Regions from separate parts of the Paenibacillus sp. FSL R5-0470 genome, predicted to be linked through region 2. Evidence: a T-box and tRNA genes for the amino acid it is inferred to sense, from the RefSeq annotation. Region 2 holds a T-box; the other holds one or more tRNA genes.

Region 1 (8,535 bases), 1.3 Mb from region 2:
CCCAGCCGTCTTCAGGATAGGGACTATTTTCATTATGGATAATCGAAGCTCGAACAGATAACGGTGCAAAAATAGGATGATCCGCGATTAGCGAACATGCTTCATTAAAATTTATCAAAGCGGGATTATCTGGTGTTGTTTTTTTAGCCATATTTACCCCCGCTCTTTTATTGCAAGACGTGGTAAATCACGTACAATTTCAACCATTAACCAATCTGGAATATTATCACTTTGCTCCTGCTTAGCAACTACTAGCTGTGCAATTTCAAAGCTAATGACGGACAGGTCTTTAATCAGCTTTTTAACAGTGTGTGCAAATTGGCGATGTCCATCTCGTACGTTATCTTTAATCGGAGGGAGTTCTTTGATAATCTGGGCACGCAAGGATTGCGCCAGGAAATACAGGAGATCCCGATCTTCTGGAGCCGTTGGAAATGAGGATTTACCATCTATAATTTGATTAAGTTCATATTTTCCAGTTAGATTTTTATAAAAAGCCCTGAATTGTGTGGCGTGAGAAGGTGTCAGTGAACCATTCGCTAAAATCCCCACGGCATCCACATTTATATCATCCCCAAACTCATGTAGTGCATCACTAAGCATATGCCAAGAGCGTGGCGTGGAGAAAGGCTCTTCAGTCTTTGGAGGTGCACTCCACAGATGATCGGGACGCAATTCCAGATATTCAATAACCATAGGATGAATGCTATTCTCATATGCCCAAGAGATCCAATTCTGAAAAGATACATTTAGCTGTATATGGAACATCCGATTGATAAGCGCGGAGGACATAGGTTTAACAATTGCACTATCTTGTGCACGGTTACCAGCTCCTATTACTATAGAGCCCTCAGGTAGGTGATAATCGCCGATGCGGCGTTCGTGGATAAGACTATAAAAAGCTTTTTGCACCTCTTGAGAACAGGCATTAAGCTCGTCTAAGAACAAGCAATACGGTTCGTCCCGAGCTATCATTTTCGGAGGACAAAATTGGCTCTTGCCGTTAACGATTTGAGGTACCCCAATGATGTCTTCCGGTGCTAGTTGAGAACCCAGAAGAGAAACACATGGAAGACCCACCTGATCAGCAAAAGCTTCTACAAGAGAAGACTTTCCAATACCAGGCGCCCCCCAAATAAAAACAGGGCGGATCACAGAAACGTTTAGAAGTACTTGCATAAGTTGAATAGGTGTTACAGGAGTTGCTAGGTTCAAATAAATGCTCCTTTTTTATATGATATATCCTCATTATCTATTCTAAATATATTAAAAACTACTTAAAAGGATTTATTAAAGCTCTAAACAAGCTTTGTCATTTAGGGCATCCTGAATATTACGGGCAAGCCACTCTCTATCCTGCTCACGCTGTGACTCCGAAAACTCTTGAAATAACAAAAGCACTAATTCCAGTCGGCGCTTTTCAGTAAAGAGCGGGAGCTCTTCTAGCCATTTATTGTCGAGTGCATACTCTCGATTATACCCTTTCATAAAAGACGTCAGCATGGCTGACGCAAGACTAGAAGTTCTACTCTGCTCTACCTCCGGTTTTCGCCAATCCCCAAAGATGGTCGAATAATAAACGGCAATGGCAATATCATGCACCATATAGTCGTATCCGCAATCATCAAAATCAAACACGGTGATCTGCCCCTCATGCACGAAGAAATTACCCGGATGCAAATCACGGTGACATAGTCCATAGCCTTCTCGATTCCGCGGCAACTGGTTAATCCGATCATTTATTTGAAGCAACTTTTCAAAAAGCTGCTGTTCAACAGTACCAAAGTTAGCAAAGTCAAAATCTAGCTTACCCTGATGTGGTCTTGCCAGAACAGTCTCCGGACGCTCATATTGCAGAGCTAAAGCATGCATTCTTCCTGTTACCTCACCCCATTGCTCAAAAAGCTCCGTTCCCCAATAGGGATCGGAAGCATTAACATGACCACCTGGTGCTTTCTCCATCACACAGATCATAAATCTTTCTTCATCTTTGACTAACGTTTGTACCAAACTGCCATCCTGAAAGGGAATGGGGGGAGCCAGTTGCACGCCATGTTTTGCAAGATGGTCCATAAAGTCAAGTTCAGAGATGACCATCTCCTGCTCCTGATGAGAATGATGTGTTACACGTAAAATATATTCATGATCATCTTTTGGAAAGCTATAGACAACATTTTCAAAGCCACCAATATACTTTATCGTTGTCCAATCGACTTGAATCTGTTGTGCAGCTTGTTTAAGCATTTCTTCATCGAATTTCACCTGCCAGTTAGGCATTTCAATCACTCTCCTACCTTCTAAGAAAACATCAATTAAAATGGTATATTTTGTATATCGGTATTTTATAAAGTTATCTTAACACTTCTCTACCAATAAAAGAAGCAATCAAAAAGGTAGGAGCAGCCTAGAACTTTAACAAAGTCCATGACTGTTCCTACCTTAATCATCTTTCATTACTTTTGAGCTTATATTTCTATTGGTTACTTTATTGCTGAAAGCTCATCTTCCGTTACCCATTTATGATTTTTCACTTTATCTCCACCCGTAGTAGGTGTGTAATCAATCATATATACCGTGGTTTGTTCCGCTGCGTTAATCTGAGCCGTTGCACCTTTCATATCTTTCATATGGTCAGCTTCCATTACGACTTCTGAGCCGGATTCATAGGGTTTATCGGCTGCTTTTTTGATTTCTTCATGAATAATCCACTTATGATTTGTAACTGGAAATCCGCCTGTTGCGGGCCTATAAGAAACGATATACGCAGTGGTATCAAAAGCTCCAACTATCGTTGCTGTTGCCTCTTTCATACCTTCCATATGGTCCGCTTGGATAATCGCTTTACTTCCTATTTTAAAAGTAGGATTCTCTGACACCTTCAAATTTTCGGGTACGTCACTTGAACTAGAGTGTGAGGAATTTTCCATTATCTTATTGCCATAACTATTATCATTACCACATGCGCTTAGAGTGAGTGCAGCTGCGATTATGAATAGATATAATTGCTTTTTCATATATAAAACCTCCGAAGTTGATGTGCCTCTGATTATTCATTTACCCATTTCATAGGATCACAAACCTAATGAAGTTTTTTCGAAAATGTAAAATGGATTATTAGATTACCAATAAATGAGTGTTGTCTCAGTTATTGAAGGTTTTTTATAATGTTTTCTGAAAGGAGGCTACTACAATGAAGACTAAAATATTCACTTTGTTGCTTCTTTTGGGTCTGGTAAGTATGGCTACTATGATTGGTTCTGCTAGTGCTGCTCCGGTATTAACCGTAGGGAGTTCTTCTGGAGATGTGTGGGATCTTCAGTATCGATTAAAAACTCTGGATTTCTATACTCAGCCTTTAGATGGTGTATATGGAGCACAAACGAAAGCTGCCGTTGCTAAATTTCAAAAGGCCTACGGATTAAACGCCGATGGAGTTACTGGTACAAAAACTTGGAATGCTCTAAAAAAATACACGCTTAATATTGAGGAAATGGATATTTTGGCGAAAGTAATCTACAGTGAATCGCGCGGTGAGCCTTATAAAGGACAAGTCGCAGTTGGTGCTGTAGTTATGAATCGCATACAATCTAGTCAATTTCCAAACAATATAAAAAACGTTGTATTTCAAAAAGGCGCATTTACAGCCGTATCTGACGGCCAGTATTGGCTTACTCCAAACCGGACTGCCTATTTAGCTGCTCTTGATGCTGTCCGAGGTTGGGACCCAACAAACAATTCGATCTATTATTTCAATCCAGATACAGCTACTAGTGCATGGATCTGGACTCGTCCTCAGAACTTAAAAATTGGTAAGCATATATTTGCGAGTTAACGCTTCAAATAAATATAATAGCCGGTCAACCCCTACGGTTGACCGGCTATTTTTTAGTATAAACAATTTTCTTAATACTATCTTTAGAAAGACAGTATTCACCTGAGAGCTGTTCGACAGTTGCACCAGCAGCAAACCTCAGGCAGATCTCAATATTTCTTGATTCCAAATATTTTCTACTCCCTGACTTCTCACCCCATTTTACATGTAATTCTTCAGGCTTTGGAACGTAGACCATACCACCGTTTATATATTTCTGTATTTCTTGTAGTAACTCTTTAGGGAAGACTGTATCTGCATTTACATATTTCATAATTAATCTACTCCTTAAACTTTTCAAATTAAGATGAAATAACAAACAACCTGTCTAACCATAATGGTCGGACAGGCTGTTTTTATAGAAAGCTTGCTATTAAAATTAAGATGGCTCGGAACGGGATCGAACCGCCGACACTAGGATTTTCAGTCCTATGCTCTACCAACTGAGCTACCGAGCCTTGCTATTAAAGTTAAGATGGCTCGGGACGGGGTCGAACCGCCGACACTAGGATTTTCAGTCCTATGCTCTACCAACTGAGCTACCGAGCCTTGCTATTAATGTTAAGATGGCTCGGGACGGGGTCGAACCGCCGACACTAGGATTTTCAGTCCTATGCTCTACCAACTGAGCTACCGAGCCTTGCTATTAATGTTAGGATGGCTCGGGACGGGGTCGAACCGCCGACACTAGGATTTTCAGTCCTATGCTCTACCAACTGAGCTACCGAGCCTTGCTATTATTTAAGATGGCTCGGGACGGGGTCGAACCGCCGACACTAGGATTTTCAGTCCTATGCTCTACCGACTGAGCTACCGAGCCTTGCAGGGATACAAATATTTCTTCTAAATGGAAACAAAAAGACCCCTCGTCCGAAAAGGGACGAGGAGCCGCGGTACCACCCTAAATTAGAACTATTCTGTACAACAAACAGAAATGTTCTCACTTAAATATTTAACGGTTAACACCGGTACACCTCTACTTGCCAACAATGGTTTCAAGGGACTGCTCCGGAGTGAACTTCGATCAACCCTTTTCTCTAGAAACGCTCTCAATCTCCGGCGTTTCCTCCCTGTAAAGAGGTATTGAACTACTTTTCTCCATCAAAGCATTTGTTTTGTTATATATTTTTTTTAATTGTAAGCCCTATTCCACTATAAGTCAATAGAAGAAATAATTCCCTCATTTCGATTTGATTAGCTTTATCCATTACAAAAATTAAAAATCATCTTTAATTCATCATCAAAAGACTTCTTACATTCTTCTTGAAAGCTATTACCAGTATATTCTTTTAGTGTTTTTCTCCAAAAATGCTGGGCTCTCCTATTTGTAGCTGTGGGATTGGTTTGTAGCTCCCATATTCCAATATGAAGATTAAATACCTCCTTAGCCGCACGTTCAGCGATTCCCGTACCTCGGAAGGGCCGCAGGATAAAGAATTCGTTTAAATAAAATTCACAACCTGGTGGTGTATGAGGTGGTGTGGCTACTAATGCAAAACCAGCAGGAATTCCATCCTCTTTTATTAAATATGGATATAAAATCCCCGGCTTCTCCCACCATATGTCGAACACTTTATTCTGTTCATTCAGTGTCTGTGTTTCATTATCCTCGTATACCCCGTATTGATTAGGAAGGTTCCCCCATATCTCTGATAGATCGTGTAAGTATAGTGGGTAGAGATTGTTAATCTTAAACTTCGTTGTGCTGTCAGTTAATGTTACAGTGATATTCATTTCGTTCTCCCCCTTCTATCGAATGCTTGAATATATTTTTGGAGATCACTCAAATAACGTTCTGTATAGTTGTCTTTGGTATAATCCTTAAGCAATTTTCGCCAGAAAGCTATGGCAGGTTTGTTATTTTCCATTTGAGCTAGTTTCCATTTAGCTTCTTTAAATAGATCAAGTGTTTTTATTGCGGCAGCAGTACCTATTCCATTTCTCCTGTATTTCTGCAAAATCATAAAGTCATAGATCACATGAGTTGGATCTGGGTCTTTATCTAAGTTTTCAAAAAGAACAACCACAAATCCAGCTACGTTTCCTGAAACCTCAATCAAATATGGATTCCATCGATGATCCCCTTCCCAAAAATAATCAATATTCACCTCGAATTCCCCATACTGGTTTACGTCTTGATCTGTAAATAAACTGAAATCATAATTGTAAAATTGATATAGATTAGACAATACCTCTTTATCTTCAAACGTTACAGGAACAAGATTAATTTCCATCATACCTCCACGTTTTTTCTCTAATTTCACTTCTATACTCAGTATAATTACGACCACACTCTAGTAATATGCCATGTTCAATTAGAATTAAATTTTATATAACGTCATTATTCTTCTAAAATAAAAAGAGTTCACCTGAGTTTTACACTCAAATGAACTCCAATATAATTAACTGATGATTAAGTTAGATCTACAATAACCTTGATCGTTTCTTTTGCTGCAATGGCTCTATCGAAGGCGGCTTGAATATCCTCTAATTTATAAGTCTGTGTCACCATTGTAGAGATATTCGTTTTCTTGTCGTTAATATGTTCAATTACCTTTACAATATCTTCATGTGTGTATCCACTAGCTCCAACAATATTAACTTCTTTACTCATCACTTGAGCAAGGCTTATAGGTACTTCATTTTTATAAACGGCAATGATTGCAATTCTTGCTTGTGGCTTTACAATCTGCATCACTTGTTCAAATAATATTGGAGCACCCGCTGCGTCCACAAAAGCATCTACATTGGGAACACTCACACCGTATACGTTCACTTCGCCGAAGTGTTTGATTAAACCCTCTGCTAATGTTTCAGTCGACGTATTAACTGTTATTGCGCCTAGTTCTTTTGCTTTATCCAAACGCCAGTTGTCAATATCCACTACGCAAACATCTTTAATGCCTTCACCAATTAATCCTGCAGCTGCAGATAGACCAATTGGACCAGCACCAAGAACTACGATTTTTTCACCTAGTTTGGGCAGTATGCTAAAAGCGCCATGGAAGCCTACGCTCATGGGTTCCATTAATACGGCCTCTGTTGCCGAAACGGAATCATCGAATTCATAAAGGTTATAATTAAGTGCTGCATCTTCAATTAAGACATATTGTGAAAAGGCTCCTACCTCCAACGAATAACGACGGCCTGCACGTTTTGCAGTAATTGGATTCACACCTACACGCATGCCAACTTTCAAATCGGTTTCCACATCAGAACCTAATTCGACGATTTCACCAAACATTTCATGTCCAAACTCTGAGCCGAAACGAATACCCATTTCTGAGCCTGCTTTTACTATATTAATATCTGTACCACAAATCCCCCCCGCTAAAATACGAACCAACGCATCTTTTGCTCCTACTTGAGGCATCGGACGCTCTTCTATCCCCACACTATTTTGACCGTGATAAATGCCGACTTTCATCATTCGTTAACACTCCTTAATACTATCTATTACTTTCATGGTAGTAGTTATTAAGGAGCTAAGCAATCTACAATAATACTGAAAGCGTTAATAAAGCAACAGTTGATAAATATGTGTTAATTAAAATTTAAATAGTGAAACAATTCACTATATCTTTTTATTATTTGCAGGTATAAATGGATTTAACTGTATGATTCGTTCTGCTAAATATTTAGGTGTATAAGGCATATCATTGCCTAGCCACATGGAAATTGTACCAATGATAGCAGATGTTCCATACCAAGCCGCAATATCAGATGGAGTATCGACGGTTAAGAAATCCTCTGTTTTTTGAATCGATTGTTGTTCTGTTGTTGTTAATATCAATTCATATAACAGATCTATCAATTTCGGTGTGAAATAAGGAATATTTTTGGTTACAAGCAACACCTTATACATATGAGAATTCTCTGCAATATGCTCAAGCAATAAAATCAGCGAGGTAAGTTCATCCCCTGGTTTATAGGATTCTTCAAATTTATCAATGAGTATTTTCTTTAGATCTGCTAATAAATCATCCAAGATACTATCAATCAAATCATTAATATCTTTGTAATGTAAATAAAATGTGGCTCGATTGATTTCAGCCTTTAGCGTAATAGCGTTGATCGAGATCTTATTCAGTTCTTTCTGTGCTAATAAATCTATAAAAGCATTCCGGATTGCTTTTCTTGTCTTTCTTATCCGTAAATCTAAGTATGTTTTGTCTGCCATGAATCTTCCACCTCGTAGTTAATGAACATACTGTCAATTATAATACAAAAAGCCACGTCAGAGCTTCCTCTAACGTGGCTTTTTGGGATTATAGCTATTTTTTTGTGTAAACAATCTTCTTAATACTGTCCCTTGATAGGCAGTATTCATCCGAAAGCTGGTCAACCGTTGCTCCAACGGCAAACCTTAAACAAATCTCAATATTTCTAGATCTTAAGTATTTTCTGCTCCCTGACTTCTCGCCCCATTTTACATGTGCTTCTTCAGGCTTAGGGATATACACCAAACCACCATTAATATATTTCTGAATTTCCTCTAATAATTCTTTTGGAAAAATCGTATCTGCATTTACATATTTCATAGTCGCTCTGCTCCTTAAACTTTTTTTGAGTTTGAAGGTAGCAAAGTCTATTCTAAAAACAACCCTGCAAAGTGCACTGGCGGTAAATCAATTTTTATTCGCTCTATACAAACAACCGCCGTT
Region 2 (8,535 bases):
GAAGGCTAGTACGCAGTACACTGCGTTCTTCACTCATTGGCATAGCCAATTTAACCGCTTGTGAGCCTTCTGATAACTCAGGGAACATTTTGCTTTGTTTCGGCTGGATGAAGGAGTAACCCATTACTTCCTGATAACCGCCATGTGACAACAGGCGACGCAGTTCACGGCGGAGTGATTGCTTATGCGTCAATGCGCCTGGCGTTGTAACACCTTCAATCAGAGTCGTTGGAATATTGTCATACCCGTACAAACGAGCAATTTCTTCGATAAGGTCAACATCATAGCTGATATCGCCACGTCTAGTTGGCACCTGAACTTCGATCAATCCTTGTGCAGTATCCCCGCATTTGAAATGTAGACGACCAAACAATGTCTTCACTTCTAGCAAGGACAGATCTGTTCCGAGATAACGGTTCAGCTTCTCCAAGGACAAAGTAAGTACCTTCTCTTCTCCTGCGACTGTTCCTGCTTGCACAATTCCTTCATGCACAGATCCGCCAGCATAACGTGCAATAAGTACTGCAGCGCGATTCAATGCAGGGATCACTGCATTTGGATCCACTTCTTTCTCGAAACGAAGCGATGCTTCCGAGCGAAGTCCCAGTTGACGCGAGGTTTTACGAACGGTTCCTCCGTCAAACTTAGCAGATTCCAGAACGAGATTTACCGTCTCAGCAGTAACTTCCGTATCCTGACCTCCCATTACTCCAGCCAGAGCTACAGCCTTAGCTCCATCAGCGATAACGAGCATATGTGGCTCAAGCTTCCGTTCTTGGCCATCAAGTGTAGTCAGGACTTCACCTTCGTGAGCAAGACGAACGCCGAGTTCTCCGCCTTCTATTTTATCTGCATCAAAAGCATGAAGCGGCTGTCCGTATTCGAGCATCACATAGTTAGTGATGTCAACGATGTTGTTAATTGGACGAATCCCTGCCGCCATCAGACGATTCTGAATCCACAGCGGGGATGCTGCAGGTTTAACACCTGAGATATAACGAACTGCGTAATGACTGCAATGTTCTTCATTCTCAATCTTAACGGAAATAGATTGAGCAGCTGCTCCGCTGATCTCAATCATTTCACTCGCAGGATCTGGTAATTTGATGTCGCGTCCAAGAATCGCGCTCACTTCATAAGCAGCACCAATCATGCTTAGGCAGTCTGAACGGTTCGGAGTCAGATCGAATTCCAGAATTTCATCATCTAGACCCAGCAACTTTGAAATATCTTGACCGATCTCTGTACCTTCAGGAAGTACAAGAATTCCTTCTTGCTGCTCTTTAGGAAGCAATTTATCATTGAGTCCCAATTCTTTAGCCGAGCAGATCATCCCTTGTGATAATACCCCGCGCAGCTTCGCTTTTTTGATATCCAGCCCTGGCAGCTTAGCGCCAACAAGAGCTACAGGAACGGTTTGTCCCGCAGCTACATTCTTTGCGCCACAGACGATTTGCAGATCTTCACCTTGACCTGCATCCACGATACATACGTTCAGTTTATCCGCATCAGGATGCTTTTCTTTTGATTTCACATAGCCGGTTACGATGCCGGAAATCCCTTTATTGCGGCGCTCTACTCCGTCAATTTCAATGCCGGCAGCGGTAATCTTCTCCGCTAGCTTTTCGGCGGTTACTCCTTCAATCGATGTATAATCAGCCAACCATCCGGTTGATACTTTCATGTCCGCTCACTTCCTTTATGTTTCAGATGTATTTATCTACTTGCCGTTCGATCTGCTTCCTGTGGGGGTAGTACAATTTAGGATTACTCGATCAAAGCTTCATACCCGTCCTATTTAGAGCAGTCACTACGAAAAATATTGGACTTCCGATCGCTGTTATCCTCAGATTTCCTGATTAGAACCGCTTCTCGCGGTAGAAATCCGAGGATAAAGGCGAACGCTGGCGCTTCTACAGTTCCAAAATTTCTCTCCGTTCCTTCTATTAATAGTCTTTTATTAAGCAAGATCAGTAATCCAATTGCTAATTACTCCTAACCCGTCAGCCAGCTCGCCCACCAAAAATCTAAACGCCCTTGAACTGCTTTACAAAACTCATATCATTGTTATAGAAATGACGGATGTCATCGATGCCGTATTTAAGCATAGCAATCCGCTCAACACCCATACCAAATGCGAAGCCGCTATACTTAGCAGGATCATAGCCACCCATTTTCAGAACATTTGGATGCACCATGCCGGCGCCAAGAATTTCTAACCATCCGCTTTGCTTGCACAGTCTGCAGCCATCGCCGCCACATTTGAAGCAGCTTACATCCACTTCAACGCTTGGCTCGGTGAATGGGAAGAAGCTCGGACGAAGACGAATGTCTGTATTCGGGCCGAACATTTCTTGTACGAATTGCTGCAAGGTGCCTTTCAGATCACTCATCCGAATGTTGCTTCCGATAACCAAACCTTCAATTTGATGGAACTGGAAGGAATGCGTTGCATCGTCATCATCGCGGCGGAATACTTTACCCGGGCAAATGATTTTAACTGGAACTTCACCGTTCATAGCCTGCATAGTACGAATCTGTACCGGAGACGTTTGAGTACGCATAAGCAGGTCATCCGTTAAATAAAAGGAATCCTGCATATCGCGAGCCGGGTGATTTTTAGGCAGATTTAGGGCTTCAAAGTTATAATAATCGGTCTCCACTTCCGGACCTTCAGCCACACGGTAGCCCATACCAATGAAAATATCCTCAATTTCCTGAACCACTCTGCTAAGCGGGTGAACGCCCCCTTGCTGCATGCGGCGACCTGGCAGGGTTACGTCTACTTTTTCAGCCTGCAGACGTTGCTGAGTCTCTTGCTGTTGAAAAGCCTCTTGCTTCGCTCCAATAATCTCCTCAATGGCACTACGCACCTGATTCGCTACTTGCCCGATAACCGGACGCTCCTCAGCACTAAGTCCTCCCATACCACGTAGAACTTCTGTAAGCTCGCCTTTTTTACCGAGATATTTCACTCTTAGGTCATTCAAAACCTGTGGATCCATAACCTCCTGCAACTTAGCCAGCGCCTCAACCTTCAATGCTTCCAACTTCTCTTTCATGGCCGTGTACAGCCCCCTTCAATCATTGTCTAGTTCAAGCTAAAACGCCTTCGGCGTCCTTTAAGGACGGTATGCGTTTATGCGAGAATTATAAGGAAAAAGTATAGCGTGAAGCTTATACTTTCTTATAATTCAACAAAAAAAGGCCTTTCCTCCCGGTAAGGGACGAAAAGACCGTGGTACCACCCTTGTTAGACAAGCTGATCTGTTCCCCTTAAGAGCTTCATTCCCTCTTTTGGCTGGACAGATACCTATCTCACTTTATACAGAAATAACGGTCTGTGACCGGTTTCCCCTACGCTTCCTTACAAGGCAATCTTAAGGAATTCAAGGAACTGCTCCGGAGTGAACTTCGACAGCTCTGTATCCTAGAAACGCTCTCAATCACCGGCGTCTCCTCCCTGTAAGTCAGGCACTGTGTACTCTTCTCCATCACTGCATTTCACAATTCAATCTAATTGTCAGGTATCTCTTTTATGCAAGAGATATGTCTGTTTATTATATGCAAAATCTGTCGTTTTGACAAGTTCAAGCATAATTAGGGCAATTTTTATCTGGCTTTAAGCTGGCTTTAAGGTTCAGAGCCATTTTGGGGACTTTTTTTCAGCTAACGTTCAGCGGAGCTTGATAATTTCCATTATTAAGAAGGCATGGTTGTACTCAATCATAAATCACCTTCAAAATACAAGGACTTTCATACCGGGAGGGAATTACATGCATGCACGAAGAACAAAAGTAGCTGTGATCATACTTAGCGCAGCAGTTCTGAGTCAAGCTTCAGCGTATGGAGCATACGCGGCATCAACGACTACTTCATCCACCAAAACAGCAACTGCCACCACTGCATCCACTCTGGATAAACTCGGCTCGATAGCTTTAAAGAGTAACTTTAGTGTGAAGCTGACCGATGTTGGGTTTTTGACTCAGGATGGCGGCAATATTCTTACATACACCCTCAGCTATAACAATGGGAGCGGAAGCAGCATCAATCTTGTGGACTATTTCTCTAAAGTAACTACTGCCGGAGGAACCGTTATCCAAGGAAGCTCAGTAACCAGCAGTGCAACCATCAAATCTATCCCCTCCAAAAGCAGTCAATCCGTAACCTATTACGTAAACGTAGGTAAATCCACATCTTTAAATGGAGTGAAGATTTCAGTATTCGGTTGGGATTTCAGCAGTACTGATTATCAAAAAAAGCTGGGGACCTTCACCTTGCCTGTGGCTTTTTCACAAGCGGTCGCTAGAGGCCAAAGTAAAAAGATAACCTTGAATAATCAGCCCGTAACAACCAAAACGGAAAGTCTGCAAATTTACAAATATAACGGTAAGGTATACGCCAAAGTAGGTGTGAGCTTAACCAATCAAGGAACCAAAGTGCTAAGTGATCCTGGACTTAAGGGATACCTCGCATCTGCAGGAGGATCTGTATTTGAATTAACGCTTGATGATGCGAGCAGTAACTACAAAGTACAGCCACAGGAAAAAAAGACGATCTACTACATGACGGAAATTCCCTCTTATATGAAGACAGACAATATGACTCTGCAGTTTGCTGGAGAAGATACCTCATTAAAAATAGCTTTGCCCATCGTCACCTATAACCTTCCCGCTGCTACCACACCAGATCTTGTCGTAGCCAGCAATGTCATCAAGAAGCTTACGATCAACAATAATACTGTCGAGACGCAGTTAAAAAGCGCCAATGTCTATGCCGACAACGGCACCGCGAAGTGGACGCTGCAATTCCGAGTAAAAAATAGCGGCAACAAGGCGATTACTTTGCCTGCTTATGAGTTTACCGTTAAAGCCGCTGAAGGATACAGCTTTCCGGTGGACACGAAGGCTTTCGCTAACCTTACACTCAAACCCCTTGAAGAAAAAATAATTGAGCTCAGTGCAGAAGTTCCGCTAACGATAGCTCAAGGAACGCTACAGCTGCAAATGACTGAACCCGCTGTAGAGAGTAAGATCATTTTTCCTGCGGCCTATTATCAGATTCCTTACACACTCCAAACTAACAATTGGCAGGATACAGAATACGCGGTGGAGAACAGTCACGGCACATTTGCTGTCAAGCTTGAGAACATCCAGCGGCTACCTTGGGCAGACAAAGATCAGCTTGTAGCTAAAATCAATATTCGCAACACGAAATCGACCTCTGTGCAGCTTCCTGCATTTACAAGTGTCATTAAAGCTGGTGAGAGTGATATTAGCAGCACTTCCCAAGTTGTCACAGAAAGCACGCAAACCATACTCGGGCCAAATGAATCCGCAGACGTTTATGTCGTGGCCAATGTTCCTTACACCTACCAATTCAATCAATTAAAAATAACGCTGCAAGAAACCTCCGGCGAAAGCAAAAATAATTTTCTTTCTTTAAATACAAATCAGTTGGACAGCCGTGTTCAGGAAGTTGCAGCACTAAGTTCCTTCCAAATTGACCTTGAAAGTAAAAAAGCAGAAGTGTTAGAGCGCCGGACAACGGTTTATCAGGGTGCGAGCTCCAATATCATGTACACAGAACTGGAAATGAACAGTGAGGAAACACGTAAATCGGAGCAGGCTCAACTCGTAGCTTATTACAAAACGCCTGACAATCAATATTACGAAGCCGAGGTCAACCAGTCTACCACTTCCACGAGCCCTAACGGAAAAAATCTGGTTACCGTCTGGACTAAGCTTCCACTTGGAGTAGATCCTTCTCAGCTTGTTCTTTATGTCGGTGAAGGGGTATCCGAAGGAAAACTTACGGCTCCTGGCGGGAAATCAACGGGTTATATCAATACGGTGTCACTGGGTCTAAATAATGTTGCGGTGGAGTCAAAAAGTAATCTTTTGGATGTAGAATTGTTCCCTTATACCCTATCCGTTACAAATGCAGTCGCCTCCGTCACTGGTGGAAAAGATACGCTAAGCACTGTCCTAACCTACAACCTGTCGAGCAGCACGCTTTACGAATCGGGTACCTATGAGCACAAGCTTGTACTAGAGCTGATCGACCCCTTCGGACAAACGATGGAGAAGACATTAACACTGGGCACAGACCTACCATTAGGGAACTTCAAGTCATACACCACAACATTCACAAGCAATCTTTACAAAACTCTAGGTGGCGGCGCGATCCGATTGAATGTATACGACGAATTCCAAGGTCATCGAAATTTGCTGGGAACTGGGACCTATGTTGTCACTTATCAGGCAGCGTCAACGACTTCAAACAACAATTCCACTTCAAACACCGATTCTAGTGCTAACAATCCATCCGACACTTAGTAAGTGTGCGAGGTGTGGCCTAAGTTAAAAGAAATTTGATGATCTATGGAGGAAAGAAATGAAGAAGAAAAAAGTGTTGCTCTGGACCATCGGAGTAGTAGCTGTAGTAACAGCCGGATTGTTGGTGTATACATTTTTACCTGATAAGAGCAGTCAGGCTGCTGAAGTGCCCGTTAATACAGCCACGGTTACGAAGGGCGATATCGTAGTAAATGTATCTGGAGCAGGCTCCGTCACGGCCACTGAAACAGGAAAAGTGAAAACGAAGGACGCTGGAACCGTAGCTGAGGTGCTTGTCAAAGAAGGCGACAATGTGAAAAAAGGTCAGACATTAATTACCTTCGAAGGCGATGATTTGAGCGACAATCTCAAGCAGGAACAAACCTCTCTTACCTCGCTTGAAGAGGATCTTCAGGACAAGCAGGAGCAGTATAAGAAGCTTGCCGTGGCAGGTGCCTCCGAGGATGAATTAGCCAGTGCCAAACGTTCGATTGAAAAAGCGAAAACGGATATCGCTTCTCAAATCGAAAAAATTGCATCTGTACAAGAGGATATGATCCCTCCAGATCCCCTAACCGCTCCTATTGACGGAACTGTTACAGCAGTTAACATAGCCAGCGGTGAAAAAGCGATGGATGGCTCTGAACTCATCGATATCACCGATTATGCTAATTTAAGCGTCATAGTGCAGGTGGATGAGCTTGATATTCCTACAGTGAAAATAGGGATGCCTGCTACCATTTCATTGGATGCCCTGCCCGACACTGAATTCAAGGGGAGTGTTACTAAGATTGCCAAGGAAGGCACCGTCTCGAACGGAGTCTCCCTCTTCGATGTTACCGTTGGCTTAACCACCTCCGAAGGCGCCCTTGTAGGGATGTCGGCAGAAGTTTCAGTTACAACAGCTGAGAAAAAAGATGTATTAACCGTACCTATTGAAGCTGTTCAAGAAAGAAATGGCAAGTACACAGTTTCTCTCCCTTTAACAGCGGTTTCAGCGGTTTCAGCGGGTTCAACCGATTCCTCAAAAGCCTCTAGCGAGGGCCAAGCACCGAGGCCTAGCGGGGCTCCTGATGCTCGCGATGGTGCTATGCCTAGTGGAGCTCCTGATGCTCGCGGCGGTACTATGCCTAACGGAGCTGCTGGCACAAGAAACCGTGGAAATAGTAATCAGCGAACAGTTTCCGTCGAAGTGGGCATCCATGATGAGAGCAGTATTGAAATTGTCAGTGGGCTTAATGAAGGAGACAAAGTGATCATCCCTACTGTCATCTCTACCAAAACAGGTACAACTAGTACTGAGATGCAAATGCAAGGTGGCATGGGCGGTATGGGTGGCGCCGGTTTCGGCGGCGGCGGCTTTAGTGGCGGTGGTGGCTTCAGTGGAGGTGGTACTGGTGGCACGGGCGGAGCACCTGGTGGTGGCGGAGGTGGCAGTAGATGAGTGCTTTAACGCCACTGATCCAAGTCCAGAATATGACCCATGGCTATACTATGGCCGGAGAAACTATGACAGTTCTAAAAAATCTTTCCTTTACAATCGACTTCGGAGAGTTCGTAGCGATTATAGGTCCTTCCGGTTCTGGTAAATCAACACTAATGAACATGCTCGGATGCCTGGATGTATCGGATGAAGGAAGCTATCTCCTAGACGGACAAGAGGTTCGTAAGTTATCCGACAACAAGCTGGCAGTTATCCGGAATGAGAAGATCGGCTTTATCTTTCAAAACTTCAATCTCCTCCCCAAGTTGTCTGCTGTCGAGAATGTGGAGCTTCCGCTAATATACCGCGGCCTCTCACATCGAGAACGCAGAGAAACAGCGCAGCAAGCACTCCTTAAAGTTGGTTTGGAGGAGAGAATGCATCACCGACCTTCTGAGCTTTCAGGAGGACAGCAGCAGCGTGTAGCGATTGCGCGAGCCATGGCTGGATCTCCCCCGATTCTACTTGCAGATGAACCTACCGGGGCGCTTGATACGCGAACTGGACAAGAGGTCATGCAGATGATACGAGAATTAAATGAGCAGGGTCATACAATCATCCTAATCACACATGACCTCGAAATTGCAAAGCAAGCAAAGCGGATCATTCGTATTCAGGATGGCAACCTCGTAGAAGATCGGAGGAATGCGAGGTGAAATTATTTCAAAGTATGCGGATGGCTCTAAAAAGTATTTACAGCAGTAAAGTAAGAGC

The links. A T-box is a leader RNA that pairs with one kind of tRNA and senses whether it is charged. The one in region 2 lies ahead of pheS (phenylalanine--tRNA ligase subunit alpha), so its partner is inferred to be a tRNA-Phe.
Region 1: it encodes a tRNA-Phe, which carries the amino acid that the T-box ahead of pheS (phenylalanine--tRNA ligase subunit alpha) is inferred to sense. The anticodon was not compared.

What each region holds. Positions count from the first base shown of each region.
Region 1 covers NZ_CP150238.1:3,178,519-3,187,053, reverse strand. The annotation lists gene MKY99_RS14095 (peptidase) at 1-151, opposite strand, end outside; gene MKY99_RS14090 (MoxR family ATPase) at 154-1,215, opposite strand; gene MKY99_RS14085 (phosphotransferase) at 1,291-2,277, opposite strand; gene MKY99_RS14080 (YdhK family protein) at 2,481-3,014, opposite strand; gene sleB (spore cortex-lytic enzyme) at 3,239-3,832, shown strand; gene MKY99_RS14070 (CD3324 family protein) at 3,879-4,145, opposite strand; tRNA gene MKY99_RS14065 (tRNA-Phe) at 4,257-4,329, opposite strand; tRNA gene MKY99_RS14060 (tRNA-Phe) at 4,348-4,420, opposite strand; tRNA gene MKY99_RS14055 (tRNA-Phe) at 4,439-4,511, opposite strand; tRNA gene MKY99_RS14050 (tRNA-Phe) at 4,530-4,602, opposite strand; tRNA gene MKY99_RS14045 (tRNA-Phe) at 4,619-4,691, opposite strand; T-box leader at 4,745-4,985, opposite strand; gene MKY99_RS14040 (GNAT family N-acetyltransferase) at 5,072-5,605, opposite strand; gene MKY99_RS14035 (GNAT family N-acetyltransferase) at 5,602-6,135, opposite strand; gene MKY99_RS14030 (zinc-binding dehydrogenase) at 6,285-7,301, opposite strand; gene MKY99_RS14025 (TetR/AcrR family transcriptional regulator C-terminal domain-containing protein) at 7,446-8,051, opposite strand; gene MKY99_RS14020 (CD3324 family protein) at 8,146-8,412, opposite strand.
Region 2 covers NZ_CP150238.1:1,849,207-1,857,741, reverse strand. The annotation lists gene pheT (phenylalanine--tRNA ligase subunit beta) at 1-1,684, opposite strand, end outside; gene pheS (phenylalanine--tRNA ligase subunit alpha) at 2,028-3,062, opposite strand; T-box leader at 3,221-3,507, opposite strand; gene MKY99_RS08025 (hypothetical protein) at 3,777-6,338, shown strand; gene MKY99_RS08020 (efflux RND transporter periplasmic adaptor subunit) at 6,397-7,782, shown strand; gene MKY99_RS08015 (ABC transporter ATP-binding protein) at 7,779-8,477, shown strand; gene MKY99_RS08010 (ABC transporter permease) at 8,474-8,535, shown strand, end outside.